4 regions of the Lysinibacillus sp. FSL K6-0102 genome follow, and region 1 is predicted to be linked to each of the others. Evidence: a T-box and tRNA genes for the amino acid it is inferred to sense, from the RefSeq annotation. Region 1 holds a T-box; the other regions hold tRNA genes.
What was found. A T-box is a leader RNA that pairs with one kind of tRNA and senses whether it is charged. The one in region 1 lies ahead of metG (methionine--tRNA ligase), so its partner is inferred to be a tRNA-Met.
Positions count from the first base shown of each region.

Region 2: it has a tRNA-Met gene. The T-box ahead of metG (methionine--tRNA ligase) is inferred to sense a tRNA for this amino acid. The anticodon was not compared.
Region 3: it has a tRNA-Met gene. The T-box ahead of metG (methionine--tRNA ligase) is inferred to sense a tRNA for this amino acid. The anticodon was not compared.
Region 4: it has a tRNA-Met gene. The T-box ahead of metG (methionine--tRNA ligase) is inferred to sense a tRNA for this amino acid. The anticodon was not compared.

Region 1 covers NZ_JBBOPH010000001.1:4,455,213-4,458,392, reverse strand. Annotated here, with positions in the region: gene rsgA (ribosome small subunit-dependent GTPase A) at 1-516, shown strand, start outside; gene fosM (FosM family fosfomycin resistance protein) at 534-959, shown strand; gene NYE73_RS22605 (HAD hydrolase-like protein) at 975-1,622, shown strand; T-box leader at 1,711-1,972, shown strand; gene metG (methionine--tRNA ligase) at 2,030-3,180, shown strand, end outside.
Region 2 covers NZ_JBBOPH010000001.1:3,731,111-3,734,290, forward strand. Annotated here, with positions in the region: gene NYE73_RS18850 (ABC transporter ATP-binding protein) at 1-261, shown strand, start outside; tRNA gene NYE73_RS18855 (tRNA-Glu) at 401-472, opposite strand; tRNA gene NYE73_RS18860 (tRNA-Ser) at 475-565, opposite strand; tRNA gene NYE73_RS18865 (tRNA-Asn) at 576-652, opposite strand; tRNA gene NYE73_RS18870 (tRNA-Ile) at 657-733, opposite strand; tRNA gene NYE73_RS18875 (tRNA-Gly) at 735-808, opposite strand; tRNA gene NYE73_RS18880 (tRNA-Phe) at 814-889, opposite strand; tRNA gene NYE73_RS18885 (tRNA-Asp) at 948-1,023, opposite strand; tRNA gene NYE73_RS18890 (tRNA-Met) at 1,027-1,101, opposite strand; tRNA gene NYE73_RS18895 (tRNA-Ser) at 1,155-1,247, opposite strand; tRNA gene NYE73_RS18900 (tRNA-Ile) at 1,263-1,339, opposite strand; tRNA gene NYE73_RS18905 (tRNA-Met) at 1,347-1,420, opposite strand; tRNA gene NYE73_RS18910 (tRNA-Ala) at 1,449-1,524, opposite strand; tRNA gene NYE73_RS18915 (tRNA-Pro) at 1,541-1,617, opposite strand; tRNA gene NYE73_RS18920 (tRNA-Arg) at 1,627-1,703, opposite strand; tRNA gene NYE73_RS18925 (tRNA-Leu) at 1,712-1,800, opposite strand; tRNA gene NYE73_RS18930 (tRNA-Gly) at 1,806-1,880, opposite strand; tRNA gene NYE73_RS18935 (tRNA-Leu) at 1,917-2,001, opposite strand; tRNA gene NYE73_RS18940 (tRNA-Lys) at 2,019-2,094, opposite strand; tRNA gene NYE73_RS18945 (tRNA-Thr) at 2,102-2,177, opposite strand; tRNA gene NYE73_RS18950 (tRNA-Val) at 2,181-2,256, opposite strand; rRNA gene rrf (5S ribosomal RNA) at 2,267-2,382, opposite strand; gene NYE73_RS18960 (cysteine desulfurase family protein) at 2,661-3,180, opposite strand, start outside.
Region 3 covers NZ_JBBOPH010000001.1:3,738,607-3,741,786, reverse strand. Annotated here, with positions in the region: rRNA gene NYE73_RS19090 (23S ribosomal RNA) at 1-617, shown strand, start outside; rRNA gene rrf (5S ribosomal RNA) at 729-844, shown strand; tRNA gene NYE73_RS19080 (tRNA-Val) at 855-930, shown strand; tRNA gene NYE73_RS19075 (tRNA-Thr) at 934-1,009, shown strand; tRNA gene NYE73_RS19070 (tRNA-Lys) at 1,017-1,092, shown strand; tRNA gene NYE73_RS19065 (tRNA-Leu) at 1,110-1,194, shown strand; tRNA gene NYE73_RS19060 (tRNA-Gly) at 1,231-1,305, shown strand; tRNA gene NYE73_RS19055 (tRNA-Leu) at 1,311-1,399, shown strand; tRNA gene NYE73_RS19050 (tRNA-Arg) at 1,408-1,484, shown strand; tRNA gene NYE73_RS19045 (tRNA-Pro) at 1,494-1,570, shown strand; tRNA gene NYE73_RS19040 (tRNA-Ala) at 1,587-1,662, shown strand; tRNA gene NYE73_RS19035 (tRNA-Met) at 1,691-1,764, shown strand; tRNA gene NYE73_RS19030 (tRNA-Ile) at 1,772-1,848, shown strand; tRNA gene NYE73_RS19025 (tRNA-Ser) at 1,864-1,956, shown strand; tRNA gene NYE73_RS19020 (tRNA-Met) at 2,010-2,084, shown strand; tRNA gene NYE73_RS19015 (tRNA-Asp) at 2,088-2,163, shown strand; tRNA gene NYE73_RS19010 (tRNA-Phe) at 2,222-2,297, shown strand; tRNA gene NYE73_RS19005 (tRNA-Gly) at 2,303-2,376, shown strand; tRNA gene NYE73_RS19000 (tRNA-Ile) at 2,378-2,454, shown strand; tRNA gene NYE73_RS18995 (tRNA-Asn) at 2,459-2,535, shown strand; tRNA gene NYE73_RS18990 (tRNA-Ser) at 2,546-2,636, shown strand; tRNA gene NYE73_RS18985 (tRNA-Glu) at 2,639-2,710, shown strand; gene NYE73_RS18980 (VOC family protein) at 2,770-3,180, opposite strand, start outside.
Region 4 covers NZ_JBBOPH010000001.1:4,084,148-4,087,327, reverse strand. Annotated here, with positions in the region: rRNA gene NYE73_RS20850 (23S ribosomal RNA) at 1-1,280, shown strand, start outside; rRNA gene rrf (5S ribosomal RNA) at 1,393-1,508, shown strand; tRNA gene NYE73_RS20840 (tRNA-Asn) at 1,525-1,601, shown strand; tRNA gene NYE73_RS20835 (tRNA-Ser) at 1,607-1,698, shown strand; tRNA gene NYE73_RS20830 (tRNA-Glu) at 1,723-1,797, shown strand; tRNA gene NYE73_RS20825 (tRNA-Val) at 1,813-1,888, shown strand; tRNA gene NYE73_RS20820 (tRNA-Met) at 1,915-1,989, shown strand; tRNA gene NYE73_RS20815 (tRNA-Asp) at 1,993-2,068, shown strand; tRNA gene NYE73_RS20810 (tRNA-Phe) at 2,084-2,156, shown strand; tRNA gene NYE73_RS20805 (tRNA-Thr) at 2,170-2,245, shown strand; tRNA gene NYE73_RS20800 (tRNA-Tyr) at 2,255-2,338, shown strand; tRNA gene NYE73_RS20795 (tRNA-Trp) at 2,352-2,425, shown strand; tRNA gene NYE73_RS20790 (tRNA-His) at 2,438-2,513, shown strand; tRNA gene NYE73_RS20785 (tRNA-His) at 2,549-2,624, shown strand; tRNA gene NYE73_RS20780 (tRNA-Gln) at 2,629-2,703, shown strand; tRNA gene NYE73_RS20775 (tRNA-Gly) at 2,709-2,783, shown strand; tRNA gene NYE73_RS20770 (tRNA-Cys) at 2,792-2,865, shown strand; tRNA gene NYE73_RS20765 (tRNA-Leu) at 2,913-2,993, shown strand.

The DNA.
Region 1 (3,180 bases):
GAAGGTCTAATGGAAATTCAGACGCTATTCACAGAGGGGGTCACGGGGGCACTATTGGGGTCTTCTGGAGCAGGGAAATCCACATTAACAAATGCTTTATGTGGTGAGATACTGATGAAAGTAGCGGGTATACGTGAGGATGATGCCAAGGGACGACATACAACAACCCATCGAGAGCTAGTAGTATTGCCTGCTGGTGGCTGTCTAATTGATACGCCAGGGATGCGTGAGCTTCAATTGTGGGATCAAGGGGATAGTTTAGCTTCTAGCTTTCAAGATATTGAGGAACTAGCAACAGCTTGTCGTTATCGTGATTGTACACATCAAAAAGAGCCTTATTGTGCTGTCCAGCAAGCTATAGTAGATGGGGACTTGGACCAATATCGCCTACAAAGCTATTTTAAGCTGCAAAGAGAATTGGCTTATATGGAGCGCAAAACAAATACGCAAGCAAAACTTGAGGAGCAGCGCAAGTGGAAGCAAATAGCCAAGGGAATGAAAAAGGGGAAGAAATAATCAATAGGAGCACAACCATGACAATTCAAAACATCAATCATTTATTGTTTTCAGTTTCTAATTTAGAGGAATCCATCACTTTTTATGAAAAAGTATTCGATGCCAAGTTGCTAGTAAAGGGGAACAGCACAGCCTATTTTGATGTAAATGGACTGTGGCTAGCTCTGAATGTAGAAAAGGATATACCCCGTAATGACATCCATCATTCCTATACACACATTGCCTTCACAATCGCTGAGGATGACTTTGATAAGGTGTATGACAGATTGGTGCAGCTAAAGGTCAATATTTTAGCAGGTCGGCAAAGAGATGAAAAGGATAAAAAATCAATTTACTTTACAGATCCTGATGGTCATAAATTTGAATTTCATACAGGAACTTTGCAGGATCGTTTGGATTATTATAAGCAAGAAAAGCAGCATATGGCGTTTTTTGATAACTAATTAAGGAGAGATTTTATGAATAAAGCGTTTATTTTTGATATGGATGGAACATTATTTCAAACCAATCTTATTTTAGAGCCTGCTCTCGATGCAACATTTGATGTGCTGCGGACAAACGGCTTGTGGCAGGGGGAAACACCTATAGAAAAATATAGAGAAATAATGGGGGTTCCTTTACCTGTTGTGTGGGAAACATTATGTCCTATGCATGCTTTAGAGATACGAGAAGAGAGCAATGTATTATTCCATGTAAAGCTGATTGAGCAAATACGTGGACATAAAGGTGCTTTGTATCCAAACGCTGAACAAACCCTTGCAACATTGTCAGAGAATTATCCGTTATACATAGCGAGTAATGGACAGGTTGACTATTTACAAGCAATCGTCGAAACCTATCAGTTGGAGCGTTTTATAAAGGGAATCTATAGCATTCAAGCAATTGCAAGTGGGCATAAATCGGATCTGGTCAAAAGAGTTGTAGATGAAAATAAAATTGATTATGGAGCAGTGGTAGGAGATCGTTCTTCGGATATCCAAGCTGCACAGGACAATCAATTACTATCAATAGGTGTTCGCTTTGACTTTGCACAAGACAAGGAGTTAGAAAAAGCAGATATAGTAATTGATGATTTAACTGCATTGGTAAAGGTTACATTAGATTAACTTAAGAAAGTGTATCAAAATAAGGGATGATTTAGAGACAAACATTGCATTTCCTCACAAGAAGGCGTAAAATAATGCCAATCCTATAGAAAAAGCATTGAGAAGGAAAAGTAAATTGGATTAGCATTTTGTAGAGAGCCTCTGTTGGTGGAAATGAGGTAAGTGAACCCTTTTGAAAATGACCTTTGAGCTTCGTACCGAAAGCTTTTTAGCCAGTAGATTACGACGAGATGGGCACTCGTTACAACAGCGGCAGTATCTCTCTTTTTGAATGAAGACGTACTGATAGAGGCAAATAGTGTGAGCTATTTGTAAATATAGGTGGTAACACGGGTATACTCGTCCTAATCAGATTTGATTAGGGCGATTTTTTTTTACCATTTTTTCTGTGAGGGGAGCAATTTAGAATGACGATTGTTATTGGAGGCGCTTGGCCGTATGCAAATGGCTCTTTGCATTTAGGGCATGTTGCCGCATTATTACCAGGTGATATTTTGGCTAGATATTACCGACAAAAAGGCGAGCAGGTTTTATATGTATCAGGCAGTGATTGTAATGGTACACCCATTTCTATACGGGCCGCACAAGAGAATACAACGACAGAGGCTATAGCTAATCACTATCATGATGAGTTTACAAGATGCTTTCATGATTTAGGATTTACCTATGATTTGTACACAAGAACGGATGCGGAGCACCACCATGAATCCGTTAAGGCCCTTTTCTTACAGCTACTGGCTAATAATTTCTTATACAAAAAGAAAATTGAACAGGCTTACTGTGAGACGGATAATCAATTTCTACCAGATCGATTTGTCGAAGGTCTTTGTCCAAATTGTGGAGCGAAAGCAAGGGGAGATCAATGTGATAACTGCTCAGAAATTTTAGACCCATTGGACTTAATTGATAAGCGCTGCAAAATTTGTGGGAACGAACCTGTTATTCGGGAAACTGAGCACTTTTATTTTACCTTTAGTCAATTTCAAGGAAGGTTGGAGTCTTATTTAGCACAAGCAAAAGTCGAGAAACGTTGGCGTGACAATGCTTTAGGGTTAACGGAGCGATACTTGGCAGAGGGAGTTCCCGACCGAGCAGTAACAAGAGATTTACCGAATGGCATAGATGTTCCAGTGCCAGGTTTTGAAGGGAAAAAAATATATGTATGGATTGAAGCTGTAGCAGGGTACTTAACAGCAAGCTTAGAATGGGCAAAAGAACATCAAATAGCTATTGAAGATTTATGGAATGAAGAGACCATTTCATACTATGTACATGGGAAGGATAATATTCCATTCCATACAGTTATTTGGCCAGCCATTTTAATGGGAATTGGATCCAAGGCATTACCTACCCATATCGTATCTAATGAGTATTTAACATTAGAAAAACGCAAATTATCTACTAGTCAGAATTGGGCTGTATGGGTTCCTTATATTTTAAGCCGTTATGATGCGGACTCTATTCGTTACTTCTTAACGATGAATGCGCCAGAAAATCGTGATACTGATTTTTCATGGCGGGAATTTATTTATAGCCATAATGGCGAACTACTCGGAGC
Region 2 (3,180 bases), 720 kb from region 1:
GTTTTAGATTTACTATTCGAATTGAACCAACAGCAAAAGAGAACTATTGTTATGGTACTACATGATATTAATCTTGCTTGTCGCTATGCCGATCATATTATTACAGTGCGTGACCGTGGTGTCTATCGTCAAGGGAAACCAGAAGAAATTATGACCACTGATTTAGTTAATCATGTGTTTGACCTTGATTGCCAAATGACGACAGATCCAATCTTTGGTACACCTCTTTGCATCCCATATGGAAAAGGACGAAAAATTTAATCACTAATTTAAAAAACAACAAGCCTACACAGTTTAATCATTCTGTGTAGGCTTTCATTTATTATAGCTATGTTATAAATCTAAATATCAAGTAAATTAAAAAGTGCAGTAGATGTAAATTCATCTACTGCACTTAGTATGACCCGTACGGGATTCGAACCCGTGTTACCGCCGTGAAAGGGCGGTGTCTTAACCACTTGACCAACGGGCCCATGGCGGAGAAGGAGGGATTTGAACCCTCGCGCCGGTTACCCGACCTACACCCTTAGCAGGGGCGCCTCTTCAGCCTCTTGAGTACTTCCCCAAAATAAAAATGGCTCCGAAGGCAGGACTCGAACCTGCGACAACCTGATTAACAGTCAGGTGCTACTACCAACTGAGCTACTTCGGAATAATGGTGGGCCTAAATGGACTCGAACCATCGACCTCACGCTTATCAGGCGTGCGCTCTAACCAGCTGAGCTATAGGCCCTTGGAGCGGGTGATGGGAATCGAACCCACGACATCAGCTTGGAAGGCTGAGGTTTTACCATTAAACTACACCCGCATAAATGGTGGGTCAGGACGGAATCGAACCGCCGACACTTAGAGCTTCAATCTAATGCTCTACCAACTGAGCTACTGACCCATTTCGTCCATGCTAAGCTTGCTCACTTTTTTGCTTCTCATGACTTTTATTTTAAAAATGGCGGTCCCGACCGGGATCGAACCGGCGATCTCCTGCGTGACAGGCAGGCATGTTAACCGCTACACCACGGGACCTTTTGGTTGCGGGGGCCGGATTTGAACCAACGACCTTCGGGTTATGAGCCCGACGAGCTACCACTGCTCCACCCCGCGATAATTTTATGTTGTTTCGAGTTTTTAAAGCACCATTTATAAAAATTTAAAACTGGAGGAGGTAGAGGGATTCGAACCCCCGCGCGGTGTTACCCGCCTGTCGGTTTTCAAGACCGATCCCTTCAGCCAGACTTGGGTATACCTCCGTTACAATATATAAATGGTGGACCTTGCAGGACTCGAACCTGCGACCGGACGGTTATGAGCCGTCTGCTCTAACCAACTGAGCTAAAGGTCCTTTAAGATGGCGGCAGAGGGGATCGAACCCCCGACCTTACGGGTATGAACCGTACGCTCTAGCCAGCTGAGCTACGCCGCCAGGATCTTTATACTGGTTAATTTACTTATGGTGGAGCCTAGCGGGATCGAACCGCTGACCTCCTGCGTGCAAGGCAGGCGCTCTCCCAGCTGAGCTAAGGCCCCATAATCTTTTTGGAAATGGTCGGGAAGACAGGATTCGAACCTGCGACCCCTTGGTCCCAAACCAAGTGCTCTACCAAGCTGAGCTACTTCCCGTTGTTCTTTTGGCGCGCCCGACAGGAGTCGAACCCATAACCTTCTGATCCGTAGTCAGACGCTCTATCCAATTGAGCTACGGGCGCATTTAAAATGGTGCCGAGGACCGGAATCGAACCGGTACGGTAGTCACCTACCGCAGGATTTTAAGTCCTGTGCGTCTGCCAGTTCCGCCACCCCGGCACATTTGGAGCGGAAGACGAGGTTCGAACTCGCGACCCCCACCTTGGCAAGGTGGTGTTCTACCACTGAACTACTTCCGCATGTGCATAAGCTTTTTTATCTGGCAATGAAAATAATGGTGCGGGTGAAGGGAGTCGAACCCCCACGCCTTGCGGCGCTAGATCCTAAGTCTAGTGCGTCTGCCAATTCCGCCACACCCGCTTATTATTATTTATAAATGGTGAGCCATGAAGGACTCGAACCTTCGACCCTCTGATTAAAAGTCAGATGCTCTACCAACTGAGCTAATGGCTCGAAAAAATGGTGCCGGCTATAGGAATCGAACCCACGACCTACTGATTACAAGTCAGTTGCTCTACCTGCTGAGCTAAACCGGCATATGGTGGAGGATGACGGGCTCGAACCGCCGACCCTCTGCTTGTAAGGCAGATGCTCTCCCAGCTGAGCTAATCCTCCTGGGTATTATGCCTAGCGACGTCCTACTCTCACAGGGGGAAGCCCCCAACTACCATCGGCGCTAAAGAGCTTAACTTCCGTGTTCGGTATGGGAACGGGTGTGACCTCTTTGCTATCATCACTAGACTTTGTTATGTATCATGTTTTGAAGTTGTTTACCTGTCCTTCAAGACAAGAATTATTGTATAACGTTTTCTAACATTGTGCAATACTTTTTTATAAAAAAAAGAAATTATTACTTTTTAAAGATATTTTTGTTAAGTAAGAGAAAATATTGCCCTGCAAAATATTATAGCAATTGTTGGTTCAAAAGAAAACAATTATTTTATTTGGCCGATATTATTAGCTTATAATCTATTTCACTACAAGTGAAGAATATAGATAATCCTTCACTCGTCTTTTCGTTAAATATTTGAAAGCTCTATTTTTAATTTTACAATATCCTCAAGTGTAGTGGAAGGACCAAAAGATATTCTAAAAAATTGGCGTGCCGCTTCCAAAGAGAATCCCATTGATAGAATAGCCTTTGTTCCCGATTCACTATGAATATCACATGCACTACCTGTAGAGATACAGATTCCCGCCTCATTTAACTTTAAAAGAACATATTGCCCCTCTACTTTTTCCATCATTACCCCACAAATATTAGGTAGTTGCTGTTTACACTCAACGAGCTGACATTTTTCAGGTAAATTATTTTCAAAATAATTTCTTAGCGTTTCATAATGTTGCAATTCATATTGATAGTTTTCAATTGCCGCGGCAAAGGCCACGATTGCAGGAGTATCTAATGTCCCCCCTCTAAGACCCCTCTCATGTGTCAAACCCGGTGTTAATGCAGGTACTCTGATTGCGGGGTTCAGATATATAGCACCACAGCCCTTTGGTCCGCCTATTTTATGAGCCGAGATGGTAATCGCATCT
Region 3 (3,180 bases), 720 kb from region 1:
CCCAAAGGTTCCCTCAGAATGGTTGGAAATCATTCGTAGAGTGTAAAGGCACAAGGGAGCTTGACTGCGAGACCTACAAGTCGAGCAGGGTCGAAAGACGGGCTTAGTGATCCGGTGGTTCCGCATGGAAGGGCCATCGCTCAACGGATAAAAGCTACCCCGGGGATAACAGGCTTATCTCCCCCAAGAGTCCACATCGACGGGGAGGTTTGGCACCTCGATGTCGGCTCATCGCATCCTGGGGCTGTAGTCGGTCCCAAGGGTTGGGCTGTTCGCCCATTAAAGCGGTACGCGAGCTGGGTTCAGAACGTCGTGAGACAGTTCGGTCCCTATCCGTCGTGGGCGTAGGAAATTTGAGAGGAGCTGTCCTTAGTACGAGAGGACCGGGATGGACACACCGCTGGTGTACCAGTTGTCTTGCCAAAGGCATCGCTGGGTAGCTATGTGTGGACGGGATAAGTGCTGAAAGCATCTAAGCATGAAGCCCCCCTCAAGATGAGATTTCCCATTACGCAAGTAAGTAAGATCCCTCAAAGACGATGAGGTAGATAGGTTCGAGGTGGAAGTGTGGTGACACATGGAGCTGACGAATACTAATCGATCGAGGACTTAACCAAAAAAGTTTGAAACATTCAATGCACCGTTTATCCAGTTTTGAAAGAGCAAATCTTTCTAAAAAGAGAGCTTCTAGACACAGCAGTACGCCGTGTATGGAAGGTCGACCATAGTCTAGTGATGATGGCAAAGAGGTCACACCCGTTCCCATACCGAACACGGAAGTTAAGCTCTTTAGCGCCGATGGTAGTTGGGGGCTTCCCCCTGTGAGAGTAGGACGTCGCTAGGCATAATACCCAGGAGGATTAGCTCAGCTGGGAGAGCATCTGCCTTACAAGCAGAGGGTCGGCGGTTCGAGCCCGTCATCCTCCACCATATGCCGGTTTAGCTCAGCAGGTAGAGCAACTGACTTGTAATCAGTAGGTCGTGGGTTCGATTCCTATAGCCGGCACCATTTTTTCGAGCCATTAGCTCAGTTGGTAGAGCATCTGACTTTTAATCAGAGGGTCGAAGGTTCGAGTCCTTCATGGCTCACCATTTATAAATAATAATAAGCGGGTGTGGCGGAATTGGCAGACGCACTAGACTTAGGATCTAGCGCCGCAAGGCGTGGGGGTTCGACTCCCTTCACCCGCACCATTATTTTCATTGCCAGATAAAAAAGCTTATGCACATGCGGAAGTAGTTCAGTGGTAGAACACCACCTTGCCAAGGTGGGGGTCGCGAGTTCGAACCTCGTCTTCCGCTCCAAATGTGCCGGGGTGGCGGAACTGGCAGACGCACAGGACTTAAAATCCTGCGGTAGGTGACTACCGTACCGGTTCGATTCCGGTCCTCGGCACCATTTTAAATGCGCCCGTAGCTCAATTGGATAGAGCGTCTGACTACGGATCAGAAGGTTATGGGTTCGACTCCTGTCGGGCGCGCCAAAAGAACAACGGGAAGTAGCTCAGCTTGGTAGAGCACTTGGTTTGGGACCAAGGGGTCGCAGGTTCGAATCCTGTCTTCCCGACCATTTCCAAAAAGATTATGGGGCCTTAGCTCAGCTGGGAGAGCGCCTGCCTTGCACGCAGGAGGTCAGCGGTTCGATCCCGCTAGGCTCCACCATAAGTAAATTAACCAGTATAAAGATCCTGGCGGCGTAGCTCAGCTGGCTAGAGCGTACGGTTCATACCCGTAAGGTCGGGGGTTCGATCCCCTCTGCCGCCATCTTAAAGGACCTTTAGCTCAGTTGGTTAGAGCAGACGGCTCATAACCGTCCGGTCGCAGGTTCGAGTCCTGCAAGGTCCACCATTTATATATTGTAACGGAGGTATACCCAAGTCTGGCTGAAGGGATCGGTCTTGAAAACCGACAGGCGGGTAACACCGCGCGGGGGTTCGAATCCCTCTACCTCCTCCAGTTTTAAATTTTTATAAATGGTGCTTTAAAAACTCGAAACAACATAAAATTATCGCGGGGTGGAGCAGTGGTAGCTCGTCGGGCTCATAACCCGAAGGTCGTTGGTTCAAATCCGGCCCCCGCAACCAAAAGGTCCCGTGGTGTAGCGGTTAACATGCCTGCCTGTCACGCAGGAGATCGCCGGTTCGATCCCGGTCGGGACCGCCATTTTTAAAATAAAAGTCATGAGAAGCAAAAAAGTGAGCAAGCTTAGCATGGACGAAATGGGTCAGTAGCTCAGTTGGTAGAGCATTAGATTGAAGCTCTAAGTGTCGGCGGTTCGATTCCGTCCTGACCCACCATTTATGCGGGTGTAGTTTAATGGTAAAACCTCAGCCTTCCAAGCTGATGTCGTGGGTTCGATTCCCATCACCCGCTCCAAGGGCCTATAGCTCAGCTGGTTAGAGCGCACGCCTGATAAGCGTGAGGTCGATGGTTCGAGTCCATTTAGGCCCACCATTATTCCGAAGTAGCTCAGTTGGTAGTAGCACCTGACTGTTAATCAGGTTGTCGCAGGTTCGAGTCCTGCCTTCGGAGCCATTTTTATTTTGGGGAAGTACTCAAGAGGCTGAAGAGGCGCCCCTGCTAAGGGTGTAGGTCGGGTAACCGGCGCGAGGGTTCAAATCCCTCCTTCTCCGCCATGGGCCCGTTGGTCAAGTGGTTAAGACACCGCCCTTTCACGGCGGTAACACGGGTTCGAATCCCGTACGGGTCATACTAGAAACAGTAGATGCAATTGCATCTACTGTTTTTTGATATTCATAGATACAAAATTTACTCTTGATTCAATGCATTTTCATCCATATAAACTACTTCCCAGATATGCCCATCTACATCTTGAAAACCCCAACCATACATAAATCCGTGATCTTGTGGTTCACTATAAGGTTTACCACCAGAGGCAAGTGCCTTATTCACTAATTGATCTACTTGTTCTCGGTTTTCAGCAGAGAGACATAAGATTGCTTCTGCAGAAGTAGTAGTATCTGTAACTTCTTTCTTACTAAATCCTTTAAATCGTTCTTCAACCATTATTAATACGAAGATATTTTCGCTAATAATCATTGAGGCTGTTGTTTCATCACTGAATTGTTGATTGAACTCAAAACCTAATTCCTTAAAAAAACTGATAGATTTGTTTAGATCTTTTACTGGTAAATTGATAAAGATATTTTTCGATTGAAA
Region 4 (3,180 bases), 370 kb from region 1:
ACCGCAAACCGACACAGGTAGTCGAGGAGAGAATCCTAAGGTGTGCGAGAGAACTCTCGTTAAGGAACTCGGCAAAATGACCCCGTAACTTCGGGAGAAGGGGTGCTCTTGAGCGTGCAAGCGCATGAGAGCCGCAGTGAATAGGCCCAGGCGACTGTTTAGCAAAAACACAGGTCTCTGCAAAACCGTAAGGTGACGTATAGGGGCTGACGCCTGCCCGGTGCTGGAAGGTTAAGAGGAGTGGTTAGCGCAAGCGAAGCTGCGAATTGAAGCCCCAGTAAACGGCGGCCGTAACTATAACGGTCCTAAGGTAGCGAAATTCCTTGTCGGGTAAGTTCCGACCCGCACGAAAGGCGTAACGATCTGGGCACTGTCTCAACGAGAGACTCGGTGAAATTATAGTACCTGTGAAGATGCAGGTTACCCGCGACAGGACGGAAAGACCCCGTGGAGCTTTACTGTAGCCTGATATTGAATTTTGGTACAACTTGTACAGGATAGGTAGGAGCCAGAGATCTCGGAGCGCCAGCTTCGAAGGAGGCGTCGGTGGGATACTACCCTGGTTGTATTGAAATTCTAACCCATGCCCCTTAGCGGGGCAGGAGACAGTGTCAGGCGGACAGTTTGACTGGGGCGGTCGCCTCCTAAAAGGTAACGGAGGCGCCCAAAGGTTCCCTCAGAATGGTTGGAAATCATTCGTAGAGTGTAAAGGCACAAGGGAGCTTGACTGCGAGACCTACAAGTCGAGCAGGGTCGAAAGACGGGCTTAGTGATCCGGTGGTTCCGCATGGAAGGGCCATCGCTCAACGGATAAAAGCTACCCCGGGGATAACAGGCTTATCTCCCCCAAGAGTCCACATCGACGGGGAGGTTTGGCACCTCGATGTCGGCTCATCGCATCCTGGGGCTGTAGTCGGTCCCAAGGGTTGGGCTGTTCGCCCATTAAAGCGGTACGCGAGCTGGGTTCAGAACGTCGTGAGACAGTTCGGTCCCTATCCGTCGTGGGCGTAGGAAATTTGAGAGGAGCTGTCCTTAGTACGAGAGGACCGGGATGGACACACCGCTGGTGTACCAGTTGTCTTGCCAAAGGCATCGCTGGGTAGCTATGTGTGGACGGGATAAGTGCTGAAAGCATCTAAGCATGAAGCCCCCCTCAAGATGAGATTTCCCATTACGCAAGTAAGTAAGATCCCTCAAAGACGATGAGGTAGATAGGTTCGAGGTGGAAGTGTGGTGACACATGGAGCTGACGAATACTAATCGATCGAGGACTTAACCAAAAAAGTTTGAAACATTCAATGCACCGTTTATCCAGTTTTGAAAGAATAAAATATTAGAATATACTTGTAATTTTTATAATATATGTTATAATAAGTATTGTCTTTCAAATAGTCTAGTGATGATGGCAAAGAGGTCACACCCGTTCCCATACCGAACACGGAAGTTAAGCTCTTTAGCGCCGATGGTAGTTGGGGGCTTCCCCCTGTGAGAGTAGGACGTCGCTAGGCTATATACTAAAATTATTCCGAAGTAGCTCAGTTGGTAGTAGCACCTGACTGTTAATCAGGTTGTCGCAGGTTCGAGTCCTGCCTTCGGAGCCATTCTTGGAGAGTTGTCCGAGTGGCCGAAGGAGCACGATTGGAAATCGTGTAGGCGGTTAACACTGTCTCAAGGGTTCAAATCCCTTACTCTCCGCCAGCACTTTGATGTGTTCCAAACGATGGCCCCTTGGTCAAGTGGTTAAGACACCGCCCTTTCACGGCGGTAACACGGGTTCGAATCCCGTAGGGGTCACCAATTCAATACCCAGATGGAGGATTAGCTCAGCTGGGAGAGCATCTGCCTTACAAGCAGAGGGTCGGCGGTTCGAGCCCGTCATCCTCCACCATTATTTTTACAACATTATAGTATTATCGCGGGGTGGAGCAGTGGTAGCTCGTCGGGCTCATAACCCGAAGGTCGTTGGTTCAAATCCAGCCCCCGCAACCAAATGGTCCCGTGGTGTAGCGGTTAACATGCCTGCCTGTCACGCAGGAGATCGCCGGTTCGATCCCGGTCGGGACCGCCATTTATTTTAAAATATGGGTCAGTAGCTCAGTTGGTAGAGCATTAGATTGAAGCTCTAAGTGTCGGCGGTTCGATTCCGTCCTGACCCATCTTGTTTTTTTTGCCGGTTTAGCTCAGCAGGTAGAGCAACTGACTTGTAATCAGTAGGTCGTGGGTTCGATTCCTATAGCCGGCACCAGATTTTCCCGGAGGGGTAGCGAAGTGGCTAAACGCGGCGGACTGTAAATCCGCTCCTTAGGGTTCGGCGGTTCGAATCCGTCCCCCTCCACCAGTTTTATTATTTTAGGGGCATAGTTCAACGGTAGAATAGAGGTCTCCAAAACCTTTGGTGTGGGTTCGATTCCTACTGCCCCTGCCAATTAATTTTATGGCGATTGTGGCGAAGTGGTTAACGCACCGGATTGTGGTTCCGGCATTCGTGGGTTCGATTCCCATCAGTCGCCCCATCTAATATAAAATTAATAAACATCATAATACAATGGCGATTGTGGCGAAGTGGTTAACGCACCGGATTGTGGTTCCGGCATTCGTGGGTTCGATTCCCATCAGTCGCCCCATTGTTGGGGTATAGCCAAGCGGTAAGGCAACGGATTTTGATTCCGTCATGCCTAGGTTCGAATCCTAGTACCCCAGCCATTTTTGCGGAAGTAGTTCAGTGGTAGAACACCACCTTGCCAAGGTGGGGGTCGCGAGTTCGAACCTCGTCTTCCGCTCCATGTATGACGGCGGCATAGCCAAGTGGTAAGGCACGGGTCTGCAACACCCTTATCACCGGTTCAAATCCGGTTGCCGCCTCCATATTTTAACTGTTAATCGGTTTATCCGATTTTTTTTATCTCCATTATGCCGGTGTGGCGGAATTGGCAGACGCGCACGACTCAAAATCGTGTTCCTTTGGAGTGTCGGTTCGACCCCGACCACCGGTATCATCAAATTAATAAAAATTAAGAAAGCTCATAAATCTTGATATAACAGGGTTTATGAGCTTTTTATATTAGGGGAATTGCAACAGGTTTAGAAAGAGAAGGATTCTTTTTGAAGAAAAGGTCAACGAGAATAAAAAAAGTATAGAAAATTCATTGGAAGAGAATAGTATGAGTTTTAACGTAGAAG